Regions from separate parts of the Roseovarius maritimus genome, predicted to be linked through region 1. Evidence: riboswitches for the same ligand, from Rfam matches in the RefSeq annotation. Region 1 holds a riboswitch; the other holds the start of a gene.

Region 1 (7,121 bases):
CCGTGGCGCGCGCGCAGGATTTCCTCGGCCATGGCGAAGCCGACCGAATTGGCGATGCCCTGGCCCAGCGGGCCGGTGGTTGTCTCGATCCCCTTGGCATGGCCATATTCCGGATGGCCCGCCGTGATCGCGCCCCATTGGCGGAAATTCTTGATCTGCTCCAGCGTCATGTCCTCGTAGCCCGTCAGGTGCAGCAGAGAATAAAGCAGCATCGAGCCATGACCTGCGCTGAGGATGAAGCGGTCGCGGTCGGGCCAGTCGGGCGCGGACGCATCGAATTTCAGGTGTTTCTCGTAAAGCACGGTGGCGACATCGGCCATGCCCATAGGCATCCCGGAATGGCCCGAATTGGCGGCGTGGACCGCGTCCAGCGTCAGGGCGCGAATGGCGGTCGCTTTGGACCAGTGATCGGGATTGGCTTTGGCGAGGGCGTTGAGATCCACGGCAGCGGTTTCCTTATGGGAGAGGCGTTAACTGCCTGCCTCAATACCAGCCCGGCCCCGAAGTTCAAGCGCCGCCATACCGCCCCCCGGCACGTCGACGCCTTCCGCCGCAAGGGGGGAAGCCTTTTTGCAAGCCATTCGCTAGACTTGGCGCCATCAAGGGCATGTTGCGATTCGGCGTGCCCTGTAAGAGAGTTGGGGCAGACAGTTGAAAAGGACATTGACGCGATGAGCGATATCGACGCGATGCAAAGCCGTATCATGGCGGCGCTGGACCGGATCGGGCAGGGACTGGACGGGCTGGGAACGACGGATGATCAGGCCGACGAGCCGGGCGAGGTAGAGGCCCTGCGCCAGCAGGTCGAGGATGAAAGGCTGGCAAATGCCCAGCTGGAAGAGCGCGTCAAGCAGCTAAGCGCCCGCGCCCGCGAGGCCGAAGCCAGCTTGGAAGAGCTCAAGGCCGCCGCCGGTGAGGCCAAGGCCGAGGAAGACGCGCGTGCCAAGATGCTGCGCAAGATCGACGGCGATCTGCAATCGCTGCGCCATGCCAATCAGCAACTGCGCGACAATAACGCCAAGCTGCGCGATGCGAATGCCAGTGGCGTGGCCGAGCCGCATCTGATCAATAAGGCGATGATGGCCGAGCTGGATGGCTTGCGTGCCACCCGTGCTGCCGACCGGGCCGAAATGGATGCCATTCTCGGCGAGCTCGCGCGGATCGGCGGGTCAGGCGATGGCAGTCTCGATGAGGCCGGTAGCACTGCCACCAGCGGCGCAAAAACCAGTGGAAATGGAATGGGGGACGCATGATGCCCGAAGTTGATGTCGAAATCGGTGGCCGCACGTTCCAAGTGTCCTGTCAGACTGGCGAAGAGCATTTTCTGCATTCCGCCGCCAAGATGCTGGATGACGAGGCCTCGGTTCTGGCTGCGCAGATCGGGCGCATTCCCGAGGCACGCATGCTGCTGATGGCGGGCCTCATGCTGGCCGACAAGACCGCCGGTTTGCAGGATAAGTTGGCCGAGATGAACGACAAGCTGGCCGAGCGCGAAGCTGAGCTGGCAGGCCTGCGCGATGCGCCTCCGCCCACGCCCGAAAGGGTCGAGGTTCCGGTTGTGCCCAGCTCGATCACCGATACGCTGGCCGAAATCGCCGCCCGCGCCGAGGCGCTGGCCGAGACGGTGGATGGCAAGAAGGCAGGCTGACACCTCCGCAAGCCGATGGCCAGGGGTGTGAAAGGGCAGGGCGGCGGGATGCCGCCCCGACGTGTTTCATGTGCAGAACATAGGCCGAACATCTCTTTATCTTGCGCGCCGGTGGCGCTATGGTTCCGCCCATGAGCAGTTTTGACGAATCCGACGCGTTCGAGAGCGCCTCCCTGTCTTCGCGCGCAATGGCCGCGCGGCCCGCGCCATACCTTGATGGCCTGAACCCCGAGCAGCGTCTGGCGGTCGAGACGATGGACGGCCCCGTCCTGATGCTGGCAGGCGCAGGCACGGGCAAGACCAAGGCGCTGACAACGCGCATCGTGCATCTTCTGAATACCGGCCGCGCACGCCCCAACGAGGTGCTGGCTGTTACCTTCACCAACAAGGCCGCGCGCGAGATGAAGACCCGCGTCGGCGCGCTTTTGGGCCAGTCCATCGAGGGGATGCCGTGGCTGGGCACGTTCCACTCGATCTGCGTCAAGCTGCTGCGCCGCCATGCCGAGCTGATCGGCGTGCAAGGCGGTGGATATACGGATGACGTGATCGAGGCGCCGGCGCGCGAGGTCACGCTGAAGTCGAACTTCACCATTCTCGACACGGACGATCAACTGCGCCTGCTCAAGCAGCTGGTGCAAGCCGCCGGCATCGACGACAAGCGCTGGCCCGCCCGCCAGTTGGCCGGGGTGATCGACAACTGGAAAAACCGCGCCTGGACGCCGGACCGCGTGCCCGCCGCCGAGGCGGGCGCCTACAATGGCAAGGCGGTGCTGCTCTACAAGCAGTACCAGCGCCGCCTGATCGAGCTGAACGCCGTGGATTTTGGCGATCTGCTGCTCCATGTCGTCACGATCTTCCAGAAGCATGATGACATCCTCCAGCAATATCAGCGTTGGTTCAAATATATCCTCGTGGACGAATACCAGGACACGAATGTCGCCCAATACCTATGGCTGCGCCTCCTTGCCGGCGGGCACAAGAATATCTGCTGCGTCGGCGATGACGATCAGTCGATCTATGGCTGGCGCGGCGCCGAGGTGGGCAATATCCTGCGGTTCGAAAAGGATTTCCCCGGCGCGCATGTGGTCCGGCTCGAACAGAATTACCGCTCGACCCCTCATATTCTGGCCGCTGCCTCGGGCGTGATCGCGGGTAATCAGGGCCGATTGGGCAAGGAGCTGTGGACGCAAGAACAAGATGGCGAGAAGGTGCGCCTCATCGGCCATTGGGATGGTGAAGAAGAGGCACGCTGGATCGGCGAAGAGATCGAGGCGATGCAGCGCGGCACCCGTGGCCAGCGTCCTTACGGTCTTGACGATATGGCCATCCTCGTGCGCGCGTCGCACCAGATGCGCGCCTTCGAGGATCGGTTCCTGACCATCGGTCTGCCCTACCGCGTCATCGGTGGTCCACGCTTCTACGAGCGGATGGAGATCCGCGATGCGATGGCCTATTTCCGCTGCGTAACGTCGCCAAGTGACGATCTGGCCTTCGAGCGGATCGTGAACACGCCCAAGCGTGGCCTCGGCGACAAGGCGCAGCAAAAGATGCAGGTGACGGCACGAGAGAACGGTGTGCCCTTGATAGAAGGCGCGCGCATTCTGGTCGCGGAAAAGGGCCTGACGGGCAAAGGCGCGCGCGAGTTGTCGCTGCTACTGGATGGCCTTGCTCGCTGGGGACGCATGGCCGGCGATGCGGCGATCAGCCATATCGAGCTGGCCGAGATCATCCTTGATGAGAGCGGCTATACCGAGATGTGGCAGAACGACAAAACGCCCGAGGCGCCGGGACGGCTCGAGAACCTCAAGGAGCTGGTCAAGGCACTCGAGAATTTCGAGAATCTGACAGGGTTTCTCGAACATGTCAGTCTGATCATGGATAACGAGAGCGAAAATGAGGGCGAGAAGGTCAGCATCATGACGCTTCACGCCGCCAAGGGCCTCGAATTTCCCGCCGTCTTCCTGCCGGGCTGGGAGGATGGTCTCTTCCCGTCGCAGCGCTCGATGGATGAAAGCGGACTCAAGGGCGTCGAGGAAGAGCGCCGTCTTGCCTATGTCGGCATTACGCGGGCCGAGGAGGTCTGCACGATCTCCTTCGCCGGCAATCGCCGGGTCTTTGGCCAGTGGCAATCATCCTTGCCGTCGCGCTTCATCGACGAGCTGCCCGAGGATCATGTCGATGTTCTGACCCCGCCCGGCCTCTATGGCGGCGGCTATGGCGCGGCGGGCATGGGTGTCGTGCAAAACAGCATCGACGCCAAGGTGGCCGAGGCGAATGTCTACAATTCCCCCGGCTGGAAACGGATGCAGGCGCGCGCGGGCCAGCGCCCCACGGCCCAGCCGCGCGAGTCGACCTCGCCGGTGATCGACATGGCCGCCGCCTCGTCCCACACGGTGGGCGAGCGGGTGTTCCACCAGAAATTCGGCTATGGCGAGATCATTGGTCTTGAGGGCGACAAGCTTGAGATCGCATTCGACAAGGCGGGCACGAAAAAGGTCGTGGCGCGCTTTGTCACCAGCCCCGATGACGTGCCTTTCTAGCGCATTGCTCTGCATCTTTTGGCTGAAAAATATCCCCGCCGGAGGCTGAAATCTCTTTTGGCGTCCGGCCGGCCATCAGGCGTTGTGCGGGAGCATCGAATCCGTCACAGTGAAATCTCCAAGGTGCTGCGCGGCTGCGCGGAGAATTGGGAAGCCGGTGCAAATCCGGCACTGCCCCCGCAACGGTAAGGGTGGGCGAGACGGCGCAAGACCACTGGGCACGACGGCCCGGGAAGGGCGCCTGATCATGGGCCAATCGCGGCCCGGCCCCCGAAGTCCGGAAACCAGCCTTGGAAGTGACGTCAAACCGCGTGGGGCGGTGTGGACGCTGCTGCCGGGCCTCGTTCCTCGCATGCCAGCCTCGCACGCCATCCTGCGCCCCAACCGGCCCGGGGTGCGGCCAAGGAGTGGATGAGACATGAGCGTGAAGCAGATTCTGAACGGGCTTGAGCGGAGCGACGCCGTTGGCGCCGATGCGGACGCGGTGGCGCGGCTGGGCTTTCTGGAATGGGCCTTTGCCCTGCCAGGCGCGGCGACCCCCGAAGCGGCGCGAGCCGCACTCAAGGCTGCCCCGGCAGAGGCGCGCAGCCCTGCGGCGCAAGCCTTTGTCCGGTTTCTAAATCAGGCCACGATGCGCGCCTCACCCCGCGGAAGGCGTGGCCGCGCGGCGCGCTTGCACTAGGCCGAGCGTCAGCGCGCGTGCCAGCGATCCTTGATCGCGGCATAGAGGCTTGAGGCGGCGAAAAGGATTGCGGCGGCGCAAACGATGGTCGGCCCGGTGGGCGTATCCAGCGCGTAGGACGTTCGAAGCCCGGCCCATGCCGCTACTACCGCCAGCCCGGCGGCGATGACGGCCATCGCCTCGGGCGTGCGGGCGAATGGGCGCGCGGTGGCTGCAGGGATGATCAGCAGGGCGGTGATCAGCAGCGCGCCGACGACCTTGATTGCCACCGCCACTACGATGGCCAGGGCGAGGGTCAGGATCAGCTCCTCGCGCTTGGGGTCGATCCCGTCGGCGCGGGCCAGGTCCGGGTCCAGCGTCGCGGTCAGGAGTGCTGACCAGCGCCAGCCGACCAGCGCCAGAACCAGCGCCGCGCCGCCCCAGATCACCGCCAGATCTGCGCGAGAGACCGACAGGATATCGCCAAAAAGAAACGACATCACATCGATGCGCACCCCTTGCAGGAAGGACACGCCCACAAGGCCGAAGGCCAGCGCCGAATGGGCCAGCACGCCCAGCACCGTATCCACGCCGCGCCCGCGCCCCGAGAGGGCCGTGACCAATGTGGCCATCGCCAGCGCAACGACCAGGGCGCCGGCAAAGATCGGCAAGGACAGCGCCAGCGACAGGGCGACGCCCAAAATAGCCGCATGGGCGGTCGCGTCGCCAAAATAAGCCATGCGCCGCCAGACGACGAAACACCCCAAGGGCGCCGCGGCCAGTGACGTGCCGATCCCGGCCAGCGCCGCCCGGGTCATGAAATCATCCAGCATCAGTCACCTGCCTTCGCCTGCGCCGTGCCATGGTCATGCGTGCATTCCTCGCCATGCAAATGGTCGTGGTGGTGCCGGTAGAGCGCCAGCGCCCCTTGCGTGCCTTCGCCAAAAAGGGCGCGATAGACGGGCGCCTCGGCGACGACTTCGGGCGTGCCTTCGCAGCAGACATGCCCGTTGAGGCAGATCACACGGTCAGACGCGCTCATTACGACATGCAGATCATGGCTGACCATCAAGATGGCGCAGCCCGTCTCACGGCGCACATCCTCGATCCGGCGATAGAACGCGGCGGCGCCGGGCTGATCCAGGCCCGCGGTGCCCTCGTCCAGCATCAAAAGCTGAGGGTTCCGCAGCAGGGCGCGCGCCAGCACGACGCGTTGAAACTGTCCGCCCGACAGGTCCGCCATGGGATGCCCGCCGATATCGGGCACGCCGGCGCGCTCCAGCGCATCGCGAGCGGCCTCGCGGCTGACTCGGCGCGGCAGGCTGAGAAAGCGCGAGACGGTGATCGGCAGCGCCGCATCCAGCACCAGCCGCTGCGGCACATAGCCCAGCCGAAGGCCGGGGCGGCGCGTGATGCGCCCGGCGCTGGGGCGCACCCCGCCCAAGAGGGCGCGCAAGAGGGTGGATTTGCCGGATCCGTTGGGCCCGACAATGGTCACGATTTCGCCGGGGGCGATGGCGAAATCGACGTTTTGCAGCACGGTGTTCCGACCATGCCGCACGCTCAGGCCCTTGGCTTCGATCAGGGGGGGCGTCATGCGGTGGCGCTCTCGTGGCATCCGGGGCAGAGCCCGACGGCCTCGCGCACCGTGCGCTCGATCTGGAACCCCGCATCGCCCGCCGCGCGCGCCAGTTCGCCTGCTTCGGGATCGGTATCCACCTCGACGACCCGCTGGCAGGCGCGGCAGATCAGGAAAACGGGGGCGTGGCTTTGATCGGAATGGGTGCAGGCGGTAAAGGCATTCAGCCGCTCGATCCGGTGGGCCAGCCCATGACTGACCAGAAAATCAAGCGCGCGGTAAGCGACGGGCGGCTGCGCGCCCAGCCCCTCGGCCCGCAGCACCTCAAGAATGTCGTAAGCTCCCAGCGCCTTGTGCTCGCCCAGCAGAATCTCCAGCACGCGCCGGCGCACAGGCGTGAATTGCAAGCCCTGCGCGGAACATTGCCGTTCGGCAGCGCGCATGCCGGCCTTGATGCAGCCATCATGGTCGTGCGTTTCAAAAGGATCTATCGTCATGGCGCGGGGTCCTGGATTTGGGCGCGAAAAGGGGTTGATATGTTATATTATACCATTTACCTCATTGCGAAGTGTTACATAATCACATGAGGCCGGAATGTCCACGCAAAGATACAGATCTCTTCTTCTGGCTACGGCGGCGCTATGGGTTTCGGCCAGCGCCGCGGCGGCCGAGGTGCCTCGCGTGGTGACGGAT
Region 2 (7,121 bases), 240 kb from region 1:
AGACAGCGTTCGAGCTGGAGCTGACGATCAACAAGGACCGCACGGAGCCCTACGATCTGGGCGACGGCTATGGCCACCTGGCCTTTTGCGTCGACGATCTGGATGCCGAGCATGCCCGGTTCATTGCGGCGGGCTGGGCGCCGCGTAAATTGGTCGATTTCGAGCGCGACGGGGCGCTTCTGGCGCGGTTTTTCTTCGTCAAGGATCCGGACGGCTACGAGATCGAGGTGATGCAGAAACACGGAAGATATCAGTAAGGCAAAGTTCTAGGGAGGAACGACATGACACTGGAATTGAAAAAAATGACCCGGCGACAGCTCTTGTCGCGTGGGGCCTTGGCAGGGACGGCGCTTGTCGTCGGGCCGGGCTTCATCGCGGGCAGCAACGGCGCCTGGGCCTCGACGATGGACGCGCTCAAGCCCGAGACGATGGCGACGCTGGTGCAGATGGCGCGGGATATCTACCCGCACGATCAGCTGGCCGATGAGTTCTACGTGATTGCGGTCAAGGGATACGACGTGCCCGAGGCCGTGGACGAGACAGAGGCCGGGATTGCCGCGCTGGATGAGGCGGCCCGCGCCGCAGGCTTTGACAGCTACCTTGGGACCGGATGGGAAAAGGATCGCGTGGCGATTCTGACCAGCATGGAGGATACCGCGTTTTTCCAAAAGGTGCGCGGCGGCCTTGTGACCGGGCTCTACAACCAAAAGGCGGTCTGGCCGATCTTCGGCTATGAGGGCGAGAGTTATAGCCAAGGCGGCTATATCGATCGCGGTTTCAACGACATCAACTGGATTTAAGGGAGGATTGGCACCATGACGGCACCTTTTGACCTCACCGACGACAGTGTTGTCGTTATCATCGGAACCGGCGCCGGCGGCGGGGTTCTGGCAAACGAGCTGGCCCAGAAGGGCGTCAGCGTTGTCGCCCTAGAGGCGGGCGGGCGGTATCTGCCCGAGGATTACATCAACGACGAGTGGGACAGTTTTGGCCAGCTGGCCTGGCTGGACGGGCGCACCACCTCGGGCGACTGGCGCGTGGCCAACGATTTTTCGGGCCTGCCCGCATGGATCGTCAAGGCTGTCGGCGGCACGACGACTCATTGGGCGGGCGCATCCTTGCGCTTTCAGGAGCATGAGTGGAAAGCCAAGACGCATTACGGCGCTGTCGAGGGCGCGAACCTGCTCGACTGGCCGATAGATGGGGCCGAGATGGCGCCCTATTACGACAAGGCCGAAAAGAAGCTGAACGTGACCCGAACAAACGGCAATGCGGGCCTGCCGGGCAACAACAACTACAAGGTGTTCGAGGCGGGTGCGCAAAAGCTGGGCTACAAGGAGGTCAGTACCGGCCGCATGGCCATCAACTCGGCTCCGACCGAGGATCGCCTGGCCTGCCAGCAGACGGGTTTCTGCTTTCAGGGCTGCAAATGGGGAGCCAAGTGGTCCTCGGCCTATACCGACATCCCCGCAGGTGAGGCGACCGGCAATCTGGAGGTCCGCGAAAAGGCCCATGTGCTACGGATCGAGCATGATGACAGCGGCAAGGTCACCGGCGTCGTCTATGTCGATGCGGATGGCAATGAGCAGATGCAGAAGGCGCGCGTCGTCTGCGTTGCTGGCAACTCGATCGAGAGCCCGCGCCTCTTGCTCAACTCGGCTAGCTCGATGTTCCCTGATGGCCTCGCGAACAGCTCGGGGCAGGTGGGCCGCAACTACATGCGTCACCTCACCGGGTCGGTCTATGGCATCTTCGACAAGCCGGTAAAGATGTGGCGCGGCACGACCATGGCGGGCATCGTCCAGGATGAGGCACGCCACGATCCCAGCCGCGGATTCGTCGGCGGTTACGAGCTGGAAACACTTAGCCTCGGCATCCCCTTCATGGCTGCATTCCTCGATCCCGGCGCATGGGGCCGCGAGTTTACCAGCGCCCTCGACCAGTATGAGAACATGGCAGGTATGTGGATCGTGGGCGAGGACATGCCGCAAGAGAGCAACCGCGTGACACTGAATACCGACGTGACCGACCAATTCGGCCTGCCGGTGCCCAACGTGCATTACTCGGACCATGCCAACGATGTGGCGATGCGCAACCACGCTTATGAGCGCGGCCAAGCGATCTATGACGCGATGGGGGCTACGCGCACGCTGCCGACCCCGCCATATCCGTCGACGCATAACCTCGGCACCAACCGAATGTCGGAAAGGGCAGAGGACGGGGTGGTCAACCGCTGGGGTCAGACGCATGACATTGCCAACCTCTTCGTCTCGGATGGCTCGCAGTTCACGACCGGCGCGGCGGAGAACCCGACGTTGACCATCGTGGCGCTGGCGATCCGGCAGGCCGACCGCATCGCGGATGAAATGGGCAAGGGCAACCTCTAGCCTCTGAAATTGCAGAAGCCCGGCACGAGGATATCATGCCGGGCTTTCGCTTGTGCGCTGCTCCGGGTGCGGGCGTCAGTGCTGTTTCGAATTGGTCGCGCGACGCTGGCCGGCGGCAGCGTTGCGCTTGCGCTCTTCGGTCAGGATCTCTTCGACGGGCAGCGCCTCGAAATCGACGGCGCTGTCGCTGGCGATCAGACCGTTCAGCTGCAAATCGATGAACCGCATACAGCAGACGCGCAGGAACGACGTGAAATTCCCAAGATCATGTCCCTCATCGATGGATTCGTTGTAAAGCTGGTGCAGCAGTTGCGGCACGTTCAGATCCTGCCGCTGCGCGATATCCTCCAGCACTGACCAGAACATCTGCTCCAGCCGGACACTGGTGACCATGCCATCCATGCGGAACGAGCGTGTCACGCTCTCCCAGAGTGTCGGATCGGCCCCGATGAACAGACGGCACATGGCATTACCTCCTTGAAAGGGTTCGATGGATGCTAGCCGGGGCGGGGCGTCCGGCCAAGTGAAAGATTTTGCAGCCCGGTGCCGCCTAAGGGATTGGCGCGGCCTGCGGGGGTGGATTAAGAGATCCCTGCAAGCGGATGATTTCGGGAGGGTCGTGGATATGCCTCAAGTGACATGGCCCGAGATATGGTTTCTACGCCACGGCCAGACCGAGTGGAACCTCGCCGGCCGTATCCAGGGGCGGCTGGATTCCCCGCTGACGGAGCTGGGGCGCGCGCAGGCGCTGCAGCAGGCCGGGCTGATCACCGATATCGCGGCGCGCGTCGCCAAAGGCGCAGGTGACATCTATGTCTCGCCGCTGGGCCGCGCGCGTGAAACCGCCGCGCTGGCCATGCCCGCACACACGCCCGTCATCGACCCGCGTCTTGCCGAGATCGACACCGGCGCCTGGGAGGGGGAGAACAAGGCGGACCTGCCGCAGGGCGCCAATGACCTGGCCACCTATGCCAAGGCCCCGGGCGGCGAGGGGCTGGAGGCGCTGATTGACCGCGTGCGCAGTTTTGCCGAGGATCTACGCGGCCCAAGCATCGTCGTGGCGCACGGCCTCTGGGGGCAGGTGATGCGCGGCCTTGCCACCGGGCTGCCCGCCGAGGCGATGGGCGCGCAGGACAATGCGCAGGGCTGCGTCTATTATCTGTCGCAGGGGACCGAGCGACGCATCCTCCCGTCAAAGGCCTGATCTTTCATCGTCATTGCAACGCTCCGGCCCCGAGATGAGAGGCTCGGACCAGATTGCTGCGGCGGGGGACTTGCGCGAGCGGCCAGATGACGCTAATCGGGCTGCGCGGGTGGTTAGCTCAGTTGGTAGAGCGTTTCGTTTACACCGAAAATGTCGGGGGTTCGAGCCCCTCACCACCCACCATTCTATCTCATTGAAATCGAAGAAAGGCCCTGCATACAGGGCACTATGCCCATTCTACCGTTACAAATTTGATAACAAACACGCATCGAAATAGCTAGTATAGTCCGCCACATGACCAGCCGCAAAGGGCGCTGTCACGCGCGCCTTGTGGTGCCAAAAGACTTGCGCCCCATCCTCCGGAAGACAGAACTGCGCGAACTTCTCGGCGGCGACTAACGTCAAGCGCTCAAGCTGCTACCGGGGAGTTATCCATCACACCAAGACCACGAAACCAGCCGGACCACTCCGGCGGGTTTTTCATCTTAAGTGCTTTTCGGGGAAAGCTGGGTTCTACTGGCAAGTGCCTGTCATCACAAAAGAGGATCCTTCTGTGAAGACGAACGGACGAGGGCCGTCACCTGCGGGAGCTATCGAAAAGAACTGAACCTCTTCGATCTCAGCGCCAGAAGAATCCTTCCCCGGATTTCCAGTTGAAAGAATTGTCGTTCCTGATGCACCTGCCCCTGATGAAAGAATGCGGGTTGTATCGAAACTTTGGGAGTTGCCAATCCCGAGAAGATTGTGCTCCCCGGTTACCTCATCCACTTCGAACGTCTGATCGACAAACATTGATGCAACCAAGGGTGTGTAAGGCTTTCCATTTTTGTCCACTGTGAACATGTCGCTTGGGGTGCACGCGATTTGAGCGAACCCAAAACTGGGGACAAAGAGGCAGGCCGCGGTGACAAGGATTCGCTTCATTATTTTACTTCCTTAAGGGCGTAGATTGAGATGACTGCGCTAAAGGTTGCCCGAGAGCGCGAGCCAAGTCATTCCGATTCCAGTCGACTTTACCTGACGTCATATGTCCATCGTATTTTTGCCAACTTGGTTGCAAAGTGTCTTGTAAGTATCCGTTTGTATGCCAATATTTTCGGATTCTGGTTCCTCATGACCCACCGTTATCCCGCTAAATTTCAATGTGTTGCGTAGCGCGGTTGATCCTTGGATCACCGCAGTACCGCGCGTCGCCCCATCCAATTTTTGTCTTTTTTAGCTTTTCCCCTTTTCGAAAGGGGGCCTCTGCGCTAGGCAGATGTTACTTCGGTCCGGGATGTAACACCCCCCGGATAATAGGGAACGCGGTCAGGTGCCTTGCGCCAAATCCGCGACTGCCCCCGCAACTGTAGGCGGTGAGCGAAGCCGGAACAACGTCACTGCCGCGCCTTGCGGTGGGAAGACCCGGCCCAGCGTCGACCCGCAAGTCAGGAGACCTGCCGGAGTGTTCACCCTGTCCGGACGCGGGGCGCGTCGGCGACAACGGATTCTTCCGGTGTGGTGGCATTTCGCCGCCTGCGGAGGGGCAAAGACGTCAATCCGCATGCATATCCAAGACCTGCATCGCCTGAATACAGGCGACCCGGAGACGCATATGAAACGCTCTTTTTCCACTTCCACCTTTCTTACCGCGACCGGTCTGGTCTGCACCGGCACGCTGATCGCCAGCCCCGCCGCCGCGCAACAGACCTATGATCTGGGTACCATCGTGCTATCGTCCAGTCTGACCCCTGTCGAGCTGGGCCGCACCGGCGCCACCGTCGAGGTTCTGGAGGGCGATGAGGTGGGCCGCACTGGCGCCTCAGTGGCGGATCGACTGGACCGGCTGCCTGGCGTCAATTCGACTTCAAATGGCGGGATCGGGGCATCTCGCGGCATCCAGATCCGTGGCTTGCCAGCACGCTATGTTGGCGTGCGTATCAACGGAATCGACGTGTCTGATATGTCAGGTACGCAAAATGCTTTTAATTTCGGAGGGCTGACAAGCTCGGGCATCCAGCGGATGGAGGTGCTCAAAGGCTCGCAATCAGCGCTCTACGGATCAGAGGCAATTGCCGGTGTGGTCAATATCACGACATTTCGCCCCGAGAAGCTGGGATTTTCCGGCACGGCCGCGATTGAGGGTGGCACCTATGAGACTTATGGCGCCAATCTCAGCGCAGGATATAAATCCGAGAAAGGCTTTGTCGCGCTGTCATATGGACGGATCGAGGCGGAGGGATTCTCGCAACGCAGCTTCAACACCGACAAGGACGGCTTCGATCAATCGACAGTTGATGTAACGGCAGAATACGACGTCACCGATGCGCTCACGTTCGGGGCGGCCCTCCATTACCGCGACAATGAGCTGGATATCGACGTCGCTGGGAGTGTGGGCGACAAGTTTTTCCTGACGGAACGCGGCGCGCGTGTCTACAGCACGCTGCGGGCCGGCGCCGTCACCAATACGCTGAGCTATACTTACTTCGATATTGACCGCGACGATCCACAAAGCCAGTTCACCACTGGCTTCAACGGTGATCGTAAAAGCGTCTCCTATCTGGGCAGCGCCGAGCTGAACACGCGTACAATATTGAATTTCGGTGCAGAATACACCGAAGAGACGTTCAGCACCGTTCCCGGGCCTTCTATATTCGCCGGTCCTCCGGCCAGCGGATCCGAGGATAACACGGGCCTTAATGCCGAGGTCCTGTTCAGCCCGTCCGAAAATGTCGATCTGTCGGCGGCGCTGCGCTATGATGACAATTCGTCATTCGGCGGCGAGACGACGGGGCGTATTGCCGCTGTCTGGCGCCCGGTTCAGGATCTGGCCTTCAGGGCGGTTGTTGGCACCGGGTATCGCGCTCCGTCCCTATACGAACGTTTCAGCCTGTATGGTCTTCCGACGCTGCAACCTGAAAACAGCAGCAGCTATGAGGTGGGCGTCGAAAAGACATTCGGCACGGCGGGATATATCAAGGCAACGCTGTTCTACACGGATGTCGAAGATCTGATTGATTACGATTTTGCCGACAACGGCTGCAACAACGGCGGCAATGGATGCTACCTTCAGATACCCGGAACCACGACGTCAAAGGGGATCGAACTGTCGGGCGAATACGCGCTGACATCAGGGCTAAGCGTTTATGGCGCTTACACCTACACCGACGCCGAAACCGACGGTGTCCGGCTGGCGCGCACGCCCAAGCATGATGTCACGCTGGGCGTTTCAAACGACTTTACCGACAGGTTCTCGGGATATGTGGACGTGCGCCATGTCGCTGACGTAGTGCCCAGCTCGTTTGCACCCGTTGATCACAAAGTCGGCGACTATACACTGGTCGGCGCCGGGGTATCCTACGGCGTCACCGACAAGGCCGAGCTGTACCTGCGTCTGGAAAACATCTTCGATGAAGATTACGAGACAGCGGGCGGGTTCAATCAGCCGGGCCGTGCGGCCTATGTCGGGCTTCGTGCCAGTTTTTGAGCGCATAAGACACCTTGCCGCGTCCGCCTGTCTGGCGGGTGCGGTGACCCTTTGCGCGGCGTCC

What was found. Region 1 has a riboswitch for cobalamin ahead of ACEWPM_RS02300 (hypothetical protein). Riboswitches for the same ligand answer to the same signal wherever they lie in the genome.
Region 2: linked by a shared signal. The riboswitch ahead of ACEWPM_RS01115 (TonB-dependent receptor plug domain-containing protein) and the one ahead of ACEWPM_RS02300 (hypothetical protein) in region 1 are both predicted to bind cobalamin.

What each region holds. Positions count from the first base shown of each region.
Region 1 covers NZ_JBHFPF020000001.1:474,226-481,346, reverse strand. Annotated here, with positions in the region: gene tkt (transketolase) at 1-443, opposite strand, end outside; gene ACEWPM_RS02315 (hypothetical protein) at 672-1,253, shown strand; gene ACEWPM_RS02310 (cell division protein ZapA) at 1,253-1,648, shown strand; gene ACEWPM_RS02305 (ATP-dependent helicase) at 1,780-4,188, shown strand; cobalamin riboswitch at 4,293-4,495, shown strand; gene ACEWPM_RS02300 (hypothetical protein) at 4,607-4,870, shown strand; gene ACEWPM_RS02295 (metal ABC transporter permease) at 4,879-5,682, opposite strand; gene ACEWPM_RS02290 (metal ABC transporter ATP-binding protein) at 5,682-6,446, opposite strand; gene ACEWPM_RS02285 (Fur family transcriptional regulator) at 6,443-6,925, opposite strand; gene ACEWPM_RS02280 (zinc ABC transporter substrate-binding protein) at 7,023-7,121, shown strand, end outside.
Region 2 covers NZ_JBHFPF020000001.1:234,057-241,177, reverse strand. Annotated here, with positions in the region: gene ACEWPM_RS01150 (VOC family protein) at 1-257, shown strand, start outside; gene ACEWPM_RS01145 (Twin-arginine translocation pathway signal) at 282-800, shown strand; gene ACEWPM_RS01140 (GMC family oxidoreductase) at 816-2,387, shown strand; gene ACEWPM_RS01135 (ribbon-helix-helix domain-containing protein) at 2,463-2,852, opposite strand; gene ACEWPM_RS01130 (histidine phosphatase family protein) at 3,013-3,591, shown strand; tRNA gene ACEWPM_RS01125 (tRNA-Val) at 3,699-3,774, shown strand; gene ACEWPM_RS01120 (hypothetical protein) at 4,105-4,515, opposite strand; cobalamin riboswitch at 4,842-5,049, shown strand; gene ACEWPM_RS01115 (TonB-dependent receptor plug domain-containing protein) at 5,186-7,057, shown strand; gene ACEWPM_RS01110 (ABC transporter substrate-binding protein) at 7,101-7,121, shown strand, end outside.